DNA from 3 places in the Paenibacillus sp. FSL H3-0321 genome. Region 1 is predicted to be linked to each of the others. Evidence: predicted binding sites of a transcription regulator. Region 1 holds the regulator's gene; each other region holds the start of a gene.
What was found. Region 1 encodes Rex, which represses fermentation and respiration genes when NADH is low (regulators of the CRP and FNR family bind a similar motif). Its sites were predicted from a motif close to TTGTGAAATATTTCACAA; they were not measured.

Region 1 (4,073 bases):
GCAGCCGTTTAATATCGATGCCGGGCAGCTGGGAGGCTATAATGGAGCGGATTTGCTTCTCCGAGGTTCCTTTGGCCAGCTCTTCCGCATAAACTCCGTTATCGCCGCCGGCCGGCTTGCCGTCCACGGTGAACCGTACCCACACCATCAGATCCGTACCGGCTTTATTTTTCCCCGTCAGCACCCAGTACACCGAATTTTCGTCCCATACCGATTTCTGCGCCTTGGATATCTCAGTAAGTCCCGCCCGGGTCTTGGCAACTTCTTTGGCCGCGCTGCGTTCATTCCATTGGTCCTTCATGATATAGGCATAAAATTGGCTTAGACCGAACAGAATGAGCAGAAACAGAGCGATCCCCAGCAGAAGCCATTTTTTCCTTTTCCTCAAAATGCAGCTTCCTTTCCTTAATATATGAAACGTTATAAATTCAACTGCGGCGGCAGTCGTATTAACGCTTCAGCAGCCCTTCAAAAGTTTCTTGCGCCTTGCGGCGGATTTTTTCCTCGTCCAGCGTCAGGCACTGACCATGCTTCACAACCTGCTTGCCGTTCACCCAGACATGCTCTACATCCTTGGCGCTGGCCGAATACACAGCGTGGGAGAGCAAGTCGCTATGCGGCAGTAAATGAGGCTGGTCGATATCAATTGCAATAAAATCAGCCTTCATCCCCGCTGCAAGACGTCCGACCTGGTTCAGGAAGACCGATTCCGCCCCGTATTGCGTGGCCATCAGCAGCGCTTCCGGTGCCGGAACTGCGGTAGGATCGCCGCTGACTCCCTTATGGATCAGTGCTGCAAGCCGCATTTCCTCGAACATATCGAGATTATTGTTGCTTGCCGCCCCGTCCGTACCCAGCGAAACTTTGACTCCGGCTCTCAGCAGCTCAGGCACCCGTGCAACCCCGCTGGCCAGCTTCAGGTTACTTCCCGGGTTGTGGGATACACCCACCTTGTGGCGGGCGAGGATTTCGATCTCCTCATCGTTCAGGTGGACACCATGGGCGATTAAGGACGGGCGGGTGAACATCCCCAGCTTCTCCAGGTGCGCTACAGGACGCAGGCCGTAATCAGCGGCATTCTGCTCCACTTCACGCAGCGTTTCCGACATATGCGTATGCATCGGCAGGTCCAGGTCATGTGCCGCCTGCACGAACCGCATGAAAAAGTCCGGAGGACAAGTATACGGGGCATGCGGTGAAATCATGGATGTAATTCTGCCGTCAGCCTTGCCGTGCCAGTTGCGGGCGAACGCAACAGCTTCCGCAAGCTTCTGGTTCTGCACCTCTTCAGGACATAGACCAATAACACCTCGCATCAGCACCGCACGGATACCGGAATGTTCGACCACCTCGGCCACCCGGTCCATATGATCATACATATCCAAAAAGGTGGTTGTGCCGCCTTTCAGCATCTCCAGAACGGATAAGGAAGTGCCCCAGTAGACATCATCTCCGGTAAACTTCTCCTCCATCGGCCACATTTTCTCCTGCAGCCAGGCTTGAAGGACCATATCATCCCCGTAGCCGCGCAGCAGCGACATCGCAGCATGGCCATGGGTGTTGACCAGACCCGGCATGAACAGCAGCCGGCTGCCGTCGAGCGTCACTGTGCCTTCTTCAATAACGGGCTTCTCTTCCCCTATGTATGTGATCAAATCATTTTCTATAGTCATATAACCGCTCAAGACAGGCTTCTCGCTTCCGGGAACCAGAAAACGTCCGTTTGCAATTACCATCTTATTGCTGCTCATCTGTAATTCCTTCCTTTCCATCATGTAAATAATACGCCAGACTTTGCAGGTCAGTCGTAAAGTCGGCAGCATGAATCCGGATGGTTGCAGGTGTCTTCAGAATGACCGGTGCAAAATTCAGGATCGCCTCGATGCCCGATTCTACCAGAATATCAGCCACATTCTGTGCTTCGCTGTCCGGTACAGTGATGATCCCGATCCGGATTCCCTGATCGCGGATGGTCTGACCCAGCTCTTCCATCGGCTGTACCGTAAGAGAGTTGATCTTTTGTCCAATCTTGGGAGCGTAAGAATCAAATACAGCGGTGATTTTCATAGTATCCTTCAGATAAGCATTGTAATTGGACAAGGCATGACCGAGGTTACCGGCACCCACCAGGGCCACGTTGATTTGTTGATCCAGTTTCAGAATGTGACGGATCTTTTCGATGAGATAAGACACGTCATATCCAATGCCTTTTCTGCCGAAATCACCAAAATAGGCCAGATCCTTACGAATCTGTGCCGGATTAAGGTCCAGCTTCTGCCCGAGTTCCTGAGAAGAAACGGTTGAGATTTCACGCTTTTGGAGATCGTTCAGGAAACGCAGGTACACTGGGAGTCTGCGTACGACGGCCTCCGATATTTTATCCGATTTCATGTTTTCTCCTCCTAATTTAGAATTGCACTGACGCGATATCATATGACAACCACGTGCAGTGCCCGCTCCGCGAACGGGACACAGCCTATGGTACAAAGAGATGGAAAAATTCATAAACAATGACAGATTAGGAAACGCCGCCCTCTTCAAGCCATTCCGCAATCCGCGGAACCATCTGATCGGTAAGCATGTGCTCCATCTTCGGACCAGGGAGTGAATACAGGAAGTACTTCCCGTAATAAGCTTCGATGACCCTGGTATCATATACAATAACAATTCCCCGGTCCTGCGCAGTGCGGACCAATCGTCCAAAACCCTGTTTGAACCGGATCACTGCTTGTGGAACAGACATTTTCATAAAAGGATTCTTCTTCTGGGCCTGCAGAAGCTCCGCCTTTGCCTCGGCCAGCGGATGATTCGGCGGCTGAAACGGCAGCCTTACAATCGCAAGACAGGTCAGCGCCTCGCCAGGGATGTCGACTCCTTCCCAGAAACTGCTTGTTCCAAGCAATACCGATGCAGAGCTGTCCTGAAAACGCCGGATCAGCTTGCTGCGGCTGCCTCCTTCCACACCCTGGCCCAGAACCGTAATGTCCTGGGAAGCCAAGGCCTCTTTCAGCGGATCATAAACCTGGCGCAGCATTTTGTAGGAGGTGAACAGCACCAGCATCCGCCCCTTGGTCGCCGCCGCCGCTTCAGCCAGCGAATGCACCAGCTTGTCTACAAAACGCGCATCGCCTACGCTGCCCTTAACACTGGGGAAATCGCGCGGGATGACAAGTAGCGCCTGTTCACGGTACTTGAACGGTGAAGGCAGCAGCGCTGTCATGAGTCGCCCTTGCTCTGAGGCTTCAGAAAGACCAAGGTTGTCAATCATGAACTGAAAGGACTTGTCGACCGATAACGTGGCCGAGGTCAGCACTATGCTCTTCTTCTTGTCGAAGAACAGATCCTTGAGCTGGCTGCTTACATCGACAGGCACGGCGTATAGCTGAAGCGACTTGCCCCGGTAGTTGCCGCTCCCTTCCATCCAGTACACGATATTATCGTCACTGAGACCCATAAAGAAACGGATTTGTTCCCGGATGGATGCCAAATCCTTGAACAAGCCTCCGATATCGGTCACCAGGCTGTCTGAAGACGACTGACTCTCCGTATCGCGCATCTCGCTGAGCATTTTGTCACCTCTGCGGATGATGTCGCTCAGGGCTAAGTGCAGCGTATTCTCCAGCGCCGCCAGCTCTTCCCAATCTTTGGGCTTGCTGCCGGGAAGCAGGCGTGTGACCAGCTGGCCGGCTTCACCTGCCGCTGCATCGCTTCGTTCGGGCAATAGACCGAACAGCTTGTCGCTCAGTGTATCCCAAGTTTCCTTTACGGTAAGCAGATCGGGATAGATTTTATCGATTACGCCGCTCCACTCCGAAGCCTGCTCACTGCCCGAGGACTGCAGAGTCTGGCGCAGTGCCGGCAGCTGGCCGCTGCGGCTGTCTTTATACAGCCTTGTAAGCGTATGAGCTACCGTGAAATACTTCATTTGCATACCCAGATGCTTGCCGGCCACATCCTCCAAATGATGGGCCTCGTCAATGACAAGATGCTCATAAGCCGGAAGCAGCTGGTGCCCGGCCTTGACGTCTGCGAATAGCTTAGAGTGATTGGTAATGACCACATCGGCAATCCCT
Region 2 (4,073 bases), 320 kb from region 1:
TCTCGTTCATTTTGTCGCGTTTGCCTACTGCTGTTTCTACGATGTTCTCGACACTTTGCGTAAACATCTCTCCACCCCGCCATTCCTCATCTTAATTTAGCTTTGAAAAACTGCCTGTTGCAGGCTGACTTTCACAATATCTCCGTCAAGAGAAACGGGAAAGGTTGCAACTGTACCGTGGTCCGGTGCCTGAACCTCGCCGCTGCGAAGATCAATCTTCCAGTCATACAGCGGATCGTACAAATAATGTCCCGATACGATTCCCTCAGCGAGAGGCCCACCCTTGGGATGAGGGCTGCTGTTCTCTACGGCATAGAAAGCTCCGTCCGAGGTGCGGAATATGGCCAGCTCCAGATTCCCGGCTGTTACAACACGTCCAATTTGCGGCAGGAAACTCTGTACCGGTCCTACGGCGTATTCTTGTTTTGCGCTATCCATTGTTCTCTCTCCTTTTGGGTTATGATTAGATTCTTGCCTTCTCAAACAGCGCGGTGCGGGTGCTGTCGTCATTCAGCATTTTTTTCCAAGGATCAGTTACCTGTGCCAGGGCAAAATCAATCCGTGCAGCCAGCTCCTTGCGGTTGTCCTCATTGTTCAGAATCACGTTCTGAATATTTTCCAGTCCCATGCGTTCGACCCACTCCGAGGTTCTTTCCAGGTAGTTCCCGGTTTCACGGTAGTACTGAATCACGGCGGAGCAGATTTCGATCAGCTCATCATCGGTTTTCACCTTGCAGAAGGCATCGGCTATCCGCGGTTTGATCCCGCCGTTGCCGCCAATGAACACTTCCCAGCCGCCGTCGTTGCCGACGATGCCGATATCCTTCGTGCAGGATTCCGCACAGTTGCGCGGGCAGCCGTTGACTGCTATTTTGAATTTGGCCGGCAAATCAAGGCGTTCATATTTACGTTCAATAAAAGCTCCCATACCCATGGAATCCTGTGTCCCGAAGCGGCAGAACTGCGAACCTACACAAGTTTTTACCGTACGAAGCGATTTCGCATAGCCATAACCGGAAGGCATATCCAGCTCCTCCCATACTTTAGGCACATCCTCTTTTTGGATACCGACCAGATCCAGACGCTGACCACCGGTCACTTTTACAACCTTCACGTTATATTTCAAGGAAACATCAGCAATTCGTCTCAGGTCTTCCGGTGTAGTTACACCGCCGTACATCCGTGGAATAACGGTGAAGGTGCCGTCTTTCTGGATGTTCGCACTCATCCGTTCGTTGACGAACCGCGATTCCTTCTCATCCTCATGGGTATCCGGGTAGATCATGCCGAGATAATAGTTCACAGCCGGACGACATTTGGAGCAGCCTTCTGCTTGTTTCCAGCCCAGCACATTCATAACCTCTTTGGTCGTTTTCAAGCCTTTAGCGGTAATCTCTGCTACAATCTCATCGCGGCTCAAGGTGGTGCATCCGCAAATCCCCTGCTTCGCACTTTCCTGGAAGCTGTCACCGAGAACAAACTGCAGAATCTGCTCGACAACCGGCTTGCAGCCACCGCAGGAGCGGGTAGCTCCGGTGCACGCTTTAATTTCGTCTACCGTGGTAAAACCATTCTCCGTAACGGCATCAACGATCGCCTTCTTGGTCACGCCGTTGCAGCCGCAGACGATCTCCTCATCAGCCATCGTTTCGACTGACAAGCCTTTTTTCGCACTTCCTCCGCCGCAGCAGCCCGTGCCCATTACTTCGCCATAAATTTCGTCGGTCATTTCGGTGCCCTGCTTGACCAGCTTCTGCAGACTGGCGGATTCAGTTACATCGCCGAACAGGACTGCACCGACAATAATATTGTTTCTGAGCAGAATTTTCTTATAGGTTCTCTTCCATTCATCTTTAGCCGAAATGACGGTATGCTCCGCTGTTTCAGTGAAATCACCGGCAGAAAAGACATCCACACCCGAGATCTTCAGCTTGGTGGCTACGACAGAACCTTCATACGGCTGGGTGGAGGCGCCGCACAAATGCTTCGCCAGCACCATCCCCTGCTCGAACAGTGGAGCTACCAGCCCGTAGCAAGTGCCGCGGTGCTCCGTACATTCTCCTACAGAATAGACATTCGCCATCGAGGTCTGGAGATAATCGTTCACGACAATTCCGCGGTTAACTGTGATGCCGCTGTCTTTAGCCAGTTGGACATTCGGTTTGATTCCGACCGCCATCACTACAAAATCTGATTGCAGCTCGGTTCCATCACTGAAACGCAGGCCGTCTACCCGTTCCTCCCCGGTCAGCTCAACCGTCTGTTTTCCCATGGCAAACTTCACGCCCTGTCGTTCAAGCTCAGCTTGAAGCATGGAGGAAGCAGTATGGTCAAGCTGACGCTCCATCAAATCCTCCAGCAGATGCACGACGGTAACATCCATGCCGAGGTTCACAAGTCCTTTGGCTGCTTCAAGACCAAGCAGTCCGCCGCCAATCACCGCCGCTGTGCGGTATTGCTGTGCTGCAGCCAGCATGGCGTCGCAATCCGCAATGTCGCGGAAGCCTACAACTCCATCCTTTGTGCTGCCCGGTACCGGCAGAATGAATGAATTTGAACCTGTTGCAATAATAACTTTATCGTAAGGAACCGACATTCCATTATCTGTAATGATCTGACGGGAGGCTTCATCAATCCGGACAACAGTGGTTCCAGTATGCAGAGTAATATGGTTATCCTCGTACCACTGCCGGTCGTTCAGAATGATATCCTCAATGCTCTTGCTTCCTTCGAGGACATAGGACAGCATTATCCGGTTGTAGTTCGGATGAGGCTCGCTTCCAAAGATCGTAATATCATAAGTGCCGCCAAGCTTAAGGATCTGTTCGATAGTACCTACGCCAGCCATACCATTCCCTATCAAAACTAACTTTTCTCTCTCCACGGTCACTGTTAAGACCCTCCTCAATGCTTCTGGATTTCTTCATATACTTATCTGATAACAAAATTATACGTTTTAAATTTGAAGAGCATTTGTGATTGAAATCACAATAAATGTGAATGTTTTCACATATTTTTATGCCAGCATATGTAAGGTTTTTTGGTGATAGAAAAATAGCCCGCTCCCCTTAATCTTCCTCTTGCATTAAGGACAACTGGCTATGTTATTTATCACCTTACCGGAGAACCAGTGAAATCTCGAGTATATCTTGAGGTCTGAGCTTCATATCAATTCCGCTGTCAAGCAGCGTTTTGTCGTTCACCTTCAGCTTCCAGTCTTCACTGGTGAGCGGAGTATATCCCATAACCGTGAGTACCGTCTTGTTGTCTTCCGCCAACCGAACAATTCCGCTACTTTTCAGCAGACCCCGGACAGACAGATCCTCGCTATAGGATAAAATATGCGAATGTGTCAGATCGGGCTGCTCGCTCCCGCCGTTCACTACAAGAATGATGGGCAGAAGCGGGGCATCTCCGGCTGCCGGCTTCGCAGTAATTACAATCGCCTGTTCACGCGAGACTGGACTATTCCAATCGGTTATGATTTTGCCGCCAAGCTGAATCTGCCAGATCATGTCCGGGGCAAGAAATATTTTATTGACTGCCAATATGCTAAATCCGTCTTCGGCAAAAGTAACAACACCGCTACTCTTCAGCAATTCTATAAGCGTTATTCCCGGCTTGTAGGCTTCGCTGAGCAGTCTCCCCGAGTTCCCTGCCAGCTCATTATCACCGGCCATCAGTGAAAAAGTAGGGCCTGCAGCCCCGGCTGCGGCATTGTTTCCGTTCGCATCTGAACCAAATGACGAGCATCCGCCTACCGTCGCAATGATAATTAATCCTAACCATAAACGCCACAGAAATTTCGTGGACATTCCCGGCACCGCCCTCTTCCGCCCGATCATAACCTCAATCATTTTCTCAGGTCTTTAGTCATTATGTATACTATCTTTTAAGAATAACGCAAACTAGCTTTGTTCTCAAACGATAAATTCCGGGCGTTAATCAGGCAGCGGAGCGGTCAGAAGAAAAAAAGTCCCCGCAGGGACTTTGAGAACAGCGTGCTCAATTTTACTGATAACGCAGGAACAGGATATTATTCTCCAGATGCACATGCTCGAAGGTCATTCCCT
Region 3 (4,073 bases), 5.9 Mb from region 1:
GGATTATCCTCAGCTATACCGTATTTAATGAATTGAACGCCATCACCCGTTCTGTGCGGTTTGTCAATGAAGGCAGCCAGTCGCTGAGGCTGCTGCGTGGACTCAGCATGAGTGTGGATTTCCGTGACTCGAATTACGATATGCTTCATTTGTCCGGGTCCTGGGCGAGGGAGCGATATGTGGAACGCAGAGCACTTGCTTCCGGCATGCAGGGTATCGAGAGCCGCCGGGGAGCGAGCAGCCATGCGCAGAATCCATTTATCGCTCTGCTGTCCAAAGGTGCGGATGAAGACCATGGCGAAGTATATGGCGTCAGCCTGGTTTACAGCGGCGGATTTAGCGCACAGGTTGAGGTTGAGCCGTACAAGACAACCCGCTTATCCATCGGGATTAATCCTTTCGACTTCAACTGGCTGCTGGAGCAGGGACAGGCGTTCCAGACTCCCGAAGCTGTACTGGTCTTCTCGGTGGATGGCATCGGTTCGATGTCACGGACCTATCATAAGCTGTACCGTACCCGGCTGAGCCGCGGCACCCACCGCGACCGTACCCGGCCAGTACTCGTCAATAACTGGGAAGCGACTTATTTCAATTTCACCGCCGACAAGATTGAAGACATCGCCCGTGCCGGCAGCGAGCTTGGGCTGGAGCTGTTTGTGCTGGATGACGGCTGGTTCGGTCACCGCAATGATGACCGCAGCTCACTGGGGGACTGGTTCGTGGATGCGAATAAGCTGCCGGAGGGATTGGATGATCTGGCCAAGCGTGTAAACGGGCTGGGTCTGCAATTTGGCCTCTGGTTCGAACCGGAGATGATTTCGCCGGACAGCGAACTGTACACCCGGCATCCCGATTGGTGCCTGCATGTGCCGGACCGCCGCAGAACAGAAGGACGGATGCAGCTTGTGCTCGATTTCTCCCGTGAGGATGTCTGCCAGGCGATCGGCGACAGGATAGCCGATGTGCTGCGCAGCGCGCCAATCTCCTATGTGAAATGGGATATGAACCGCAATATGACCGAAATTGGCTCCGCGCTGCTGCCGCCGGAAAGACAGCGTGAAACGGCGCACCGTTATATGCTCGGTCTTTATGGAGTGCTTGAACGGATTACCTCGGAGTTTCCGGATGTCCTGTTTGAGAGCTGCTCCGGCGGGGGAGGGCGCTTCGATCCGGGAATGCTCTATTATATGCCGCAGACCTGGACAAGCGATAATACCGATGCGATCAGCAGACTCAAAATCCAGTATGGAACGAGCATCGTCTATCCGCTTAGCTCCATGGGCAGCCATGTCTCGGCCGTGCCGAACCATCAGGTACACCGCAATACTTCTCTTGAACTGCGCGGACATATCGCAATGTCAGGCAATTTCGGCTATGAGCTGGATCTGACAAAGTTTACGGAAGAAGAGAAGGAAACGGTAAAAGCACAGGTAGCGCTCTACAAGGAGCTGCGGCCGCTGGTGCAGTTCGGCGAGCAGTACAGACTGCTCAGCCCGTTTGAAGGCAACGAGACCGCATGGCTGATTGCGGCTGAAGATAAATCCGAGGCTGTCGTCGTGTATGCCCGGACACTGGCCGAGCCCAATGATTCACTGTATTATCTGCGCCTGAAAGGACTGGATCCCGAAGCGGATTATGAGTGGCTGGAAGGCGGAGTCGTGTATGGAGGAGATCATCTTATGTTTGCGGGGCTGCCATTGCCGAATCTGCACGGTGATTTCCAGAGCGTGCTCTGGCGTTTCCGCAGAGTCTAGGATTTAACCGGTTGTTATTATCACAAAAGGCCTTGCCGCGATACTGCGGCAAGGCCTTTTTGCGGGTTGCAAGGGTCCATCTCAGAAGAATTCAACAAACTCATTTACCGGCTTGCGGTAGCCGCGCGGTCTGATCTTGCGTTTGTAGTCTTTGCCGATGGTAATCATCAGAGCCGGCACAAGATGGTCCGGGATATTGAGGGTGGCCTTGATGGCTTCGGGATCAAAGCCGATCATCGGGCAGGTATCCCAGCCTTTATCCTTGGCAATCAGCATGAACTGCATGGCAGACAGGGAGGCGTTGCGAATGGCTTCATCACGCTGGAAAGCATCATTTCCTTCATAGGCATCGTTGATGGATTGAATGGTGTTGTCATATTCCTCCTGGCTCATAGCGCCAAGCAATTTCAGTCCGCTGTAAATTTCCGGTGCCTGCTGATAGGCAAGCTTATCTCCGAGCACAATAATAACGGCGGAAGCCGTGTGGATTTTATATTGGTCATAAGCACCTCTGCGGATTTCCTCCTTCAGTGCCGGATCGCTGATCACCTTGTAATGTGTATGCTGCAAATTGGAGCTTGAAGGGGCGAGCCGGGTGAGAGAGAACATGTCCTCCAGCTCGTTTTGCGGGATCTTGATCCCTTCCACGAAATTCATAGCTGATCTGCGGGATTGCACCAAATCTGTAAAAGTACTCATGATAAATACCTCCAAATGGTTATAAATTGATAGTTAATAAATTTCAATAACTTATGTAAATAAACTTACTTACAAATGGTTACTTACTTAAGATAGCACGGCAATTGGGAATCGTCAATGATGAATTACACTTAATCGTGAAATTAAGTTCAAATAGAAGAAAATTAATAAAAACGACAGAAAAGAAGTGATTTTAATCACAAAATAAGGTTATATAGGCAAAAAGATTGTGACGTTTATTACATAATAGGTGTTATAATAGACGCATGGGTTATTGAATTGACTATTATCAAGCGTTACAAGCTAATGCAGAGGAGAGTCCAACAATGTCAGAAACAATTACGCAAACCACTCCTGAACAGGAAGCACCGAAAGCCTCTTTAACCAAAGAGGATGTTCTGGATCAGCTTTTGAAGCCGGAAGTTCAGGAATCATTAACAACCTTGATAGAACAGCTGCCGCAGCTTACACAGCTTGTAGGTGTATTAACGAAGTCTATGGACTTTGTACAGTCGGTTGCATCCGATGAAGTACTCAAGAATGATACGGTGGGCGCTATTAAAGAAATTGCCGAGCCGGTAGTAGGTTCCGTCAAGAATATGGCGGCTACTGTGATCGAGGCGAAAGACCGGGCAAATGAAAGCAGCGAGACGATCAGTGTGTTCGGAATGATGAAGATGATTAAGGATCCGCAGGTTCAGAAGCTTCTCCGTTTTATGAATGCTTACCTGCAAGTCAGCGGCGAACGCAGCCAGCAGAAATAATTAATTCTAATCTCATACGTAAGGACGGAGGAAACATCATATGTCAAAACATATCGTTATTCTAGGAGCAGGTTACGGCGGATTGCTGAGTGCCTTGACAGTGCGCAAATATATGAGCAAGGCTGAAGCAAAGATCACCGTTGTCAACCAGTATCCAACCCACCAGATTATTACCGAATTGCATCGTCTTGCCGCAGGCAGCGTGGAAGAGAAAGCTGTTGCTATGCCGCTGGCGAAGCTTTTTGCCGGTAAAGACATTGATCTTAAAATTGCCAAAGTAAAATCCTTCTCCGTTGAAAGCAAACAAATTGCGCTCTCGGATGGCACGAATCTTACTTACGACGCCCTTGTTGCGGGCCTTGGCAGCACGACGGCTTATTTTGGAATTCCGGGACTTGAACAATACAGCATGGTATTGAAATCGGCTGCCGACGCCAATAAAATTCACGGTCATATCGAAGACCGGATCCGTGAGTACGCAAAAACCGGCAATGAAGCTGACGCGACGATTCTAATCGGCGGTGGCGGATTGACGGGTGTTGAGCTTGTAGGTGAAATTGCCGACGTGCTGCCGAAGCTCACCAAACGTTATGGGGTGGATCAAAAAGCGATCAAGCTGCTGCTCGTGGAAGCAGGTCCAAAGATTCTCCCGGTACTGCCCGATCACCTGATCGAACGCGCTACATCAAGTCTTGCCGCACGCGGCGTACAATTCCTGACCGGTCTAGCCGTTACCAATGTAGAGGGCAACACCATTGATCTAAAGGATGGCCAGAAAATTGTGGCCAACACATTCGTATGGACCGGCGGTGTACAAGGAAATCCGCTGATCGGTGAATCCGGTCTTGAAGTTAAC

Region 2: nirB (nitrite reductase large subunit NirB) is a predicted target of Rex. The motif match lies at 2,995-3,012, and genes of this name have one in related genera.
Region 3: MHI45_RS32425 (DUF1641 domain-containing protein) is a predicted target of Rex. The motif match lies at 2,681-2,698, and genes of this name have one in related genera.

What each region holds. Positions count from the first base shown of each region.
Region 1 covers NZ_JBBODH010000001.1:1,452,228-1,456,300, forward strand. The annotation lists gene MHI45_RS06385 (cell wall elongation regulator TseB-like domain-containing protein) at 1-388, opposite strand, end outside; gene MHI45_RS06390 (amidohydrolase) at 450-1,751, opposite strand; gene MHI45_RS06395 (redox-sensing transcriptional repressor Rex) at 1,738-2,433, opposite strand; gene dinG (ATP-dependent DNA helicase DinG) at 2,519-4,073, opposite strand, start outside.
Region 2 covers NZ_JBBODH010000001.1:1,773,578-1,777,650, forward strand. The annotation lists gene MHI45_RS07860 (formate/nitrite transporter family protein) at 1-67, opposite strand, end outside; gene nirD (nitrite reductase small subunit NirD) at 97-438, opposite strand; gene nirB (nitrite reductase large subunit NirB) at 464-2,890, opposite strand; gene MHI45_RS07875 (hypothetical protein) at 3,117-3,815, opposite strand; gene ric (iron-sulfur cluster repair di-iron protein) at 4,012-4,073, opposite strand, start outside.
Region 3 covers NZ_JBBODH010000001.1:7,347,812-7,351,884, forward strand. The annotation lists gene MHI45_RS32415 (alpha-galactosidase) at 1-1,754, shown strand, start outside; gene MHI45_RS32420 (nitroreductase family protein) at 1,836-2,453, opposite strand; gene MHI45_RS32425 (DUF1641 domain-containing protein) at 2,780-3,217, shown strand; gene MHI45_RS32430 (NAD(P)/FAD-dependent oxidoreductase) at 3,258-4,073, shown strand, end outside.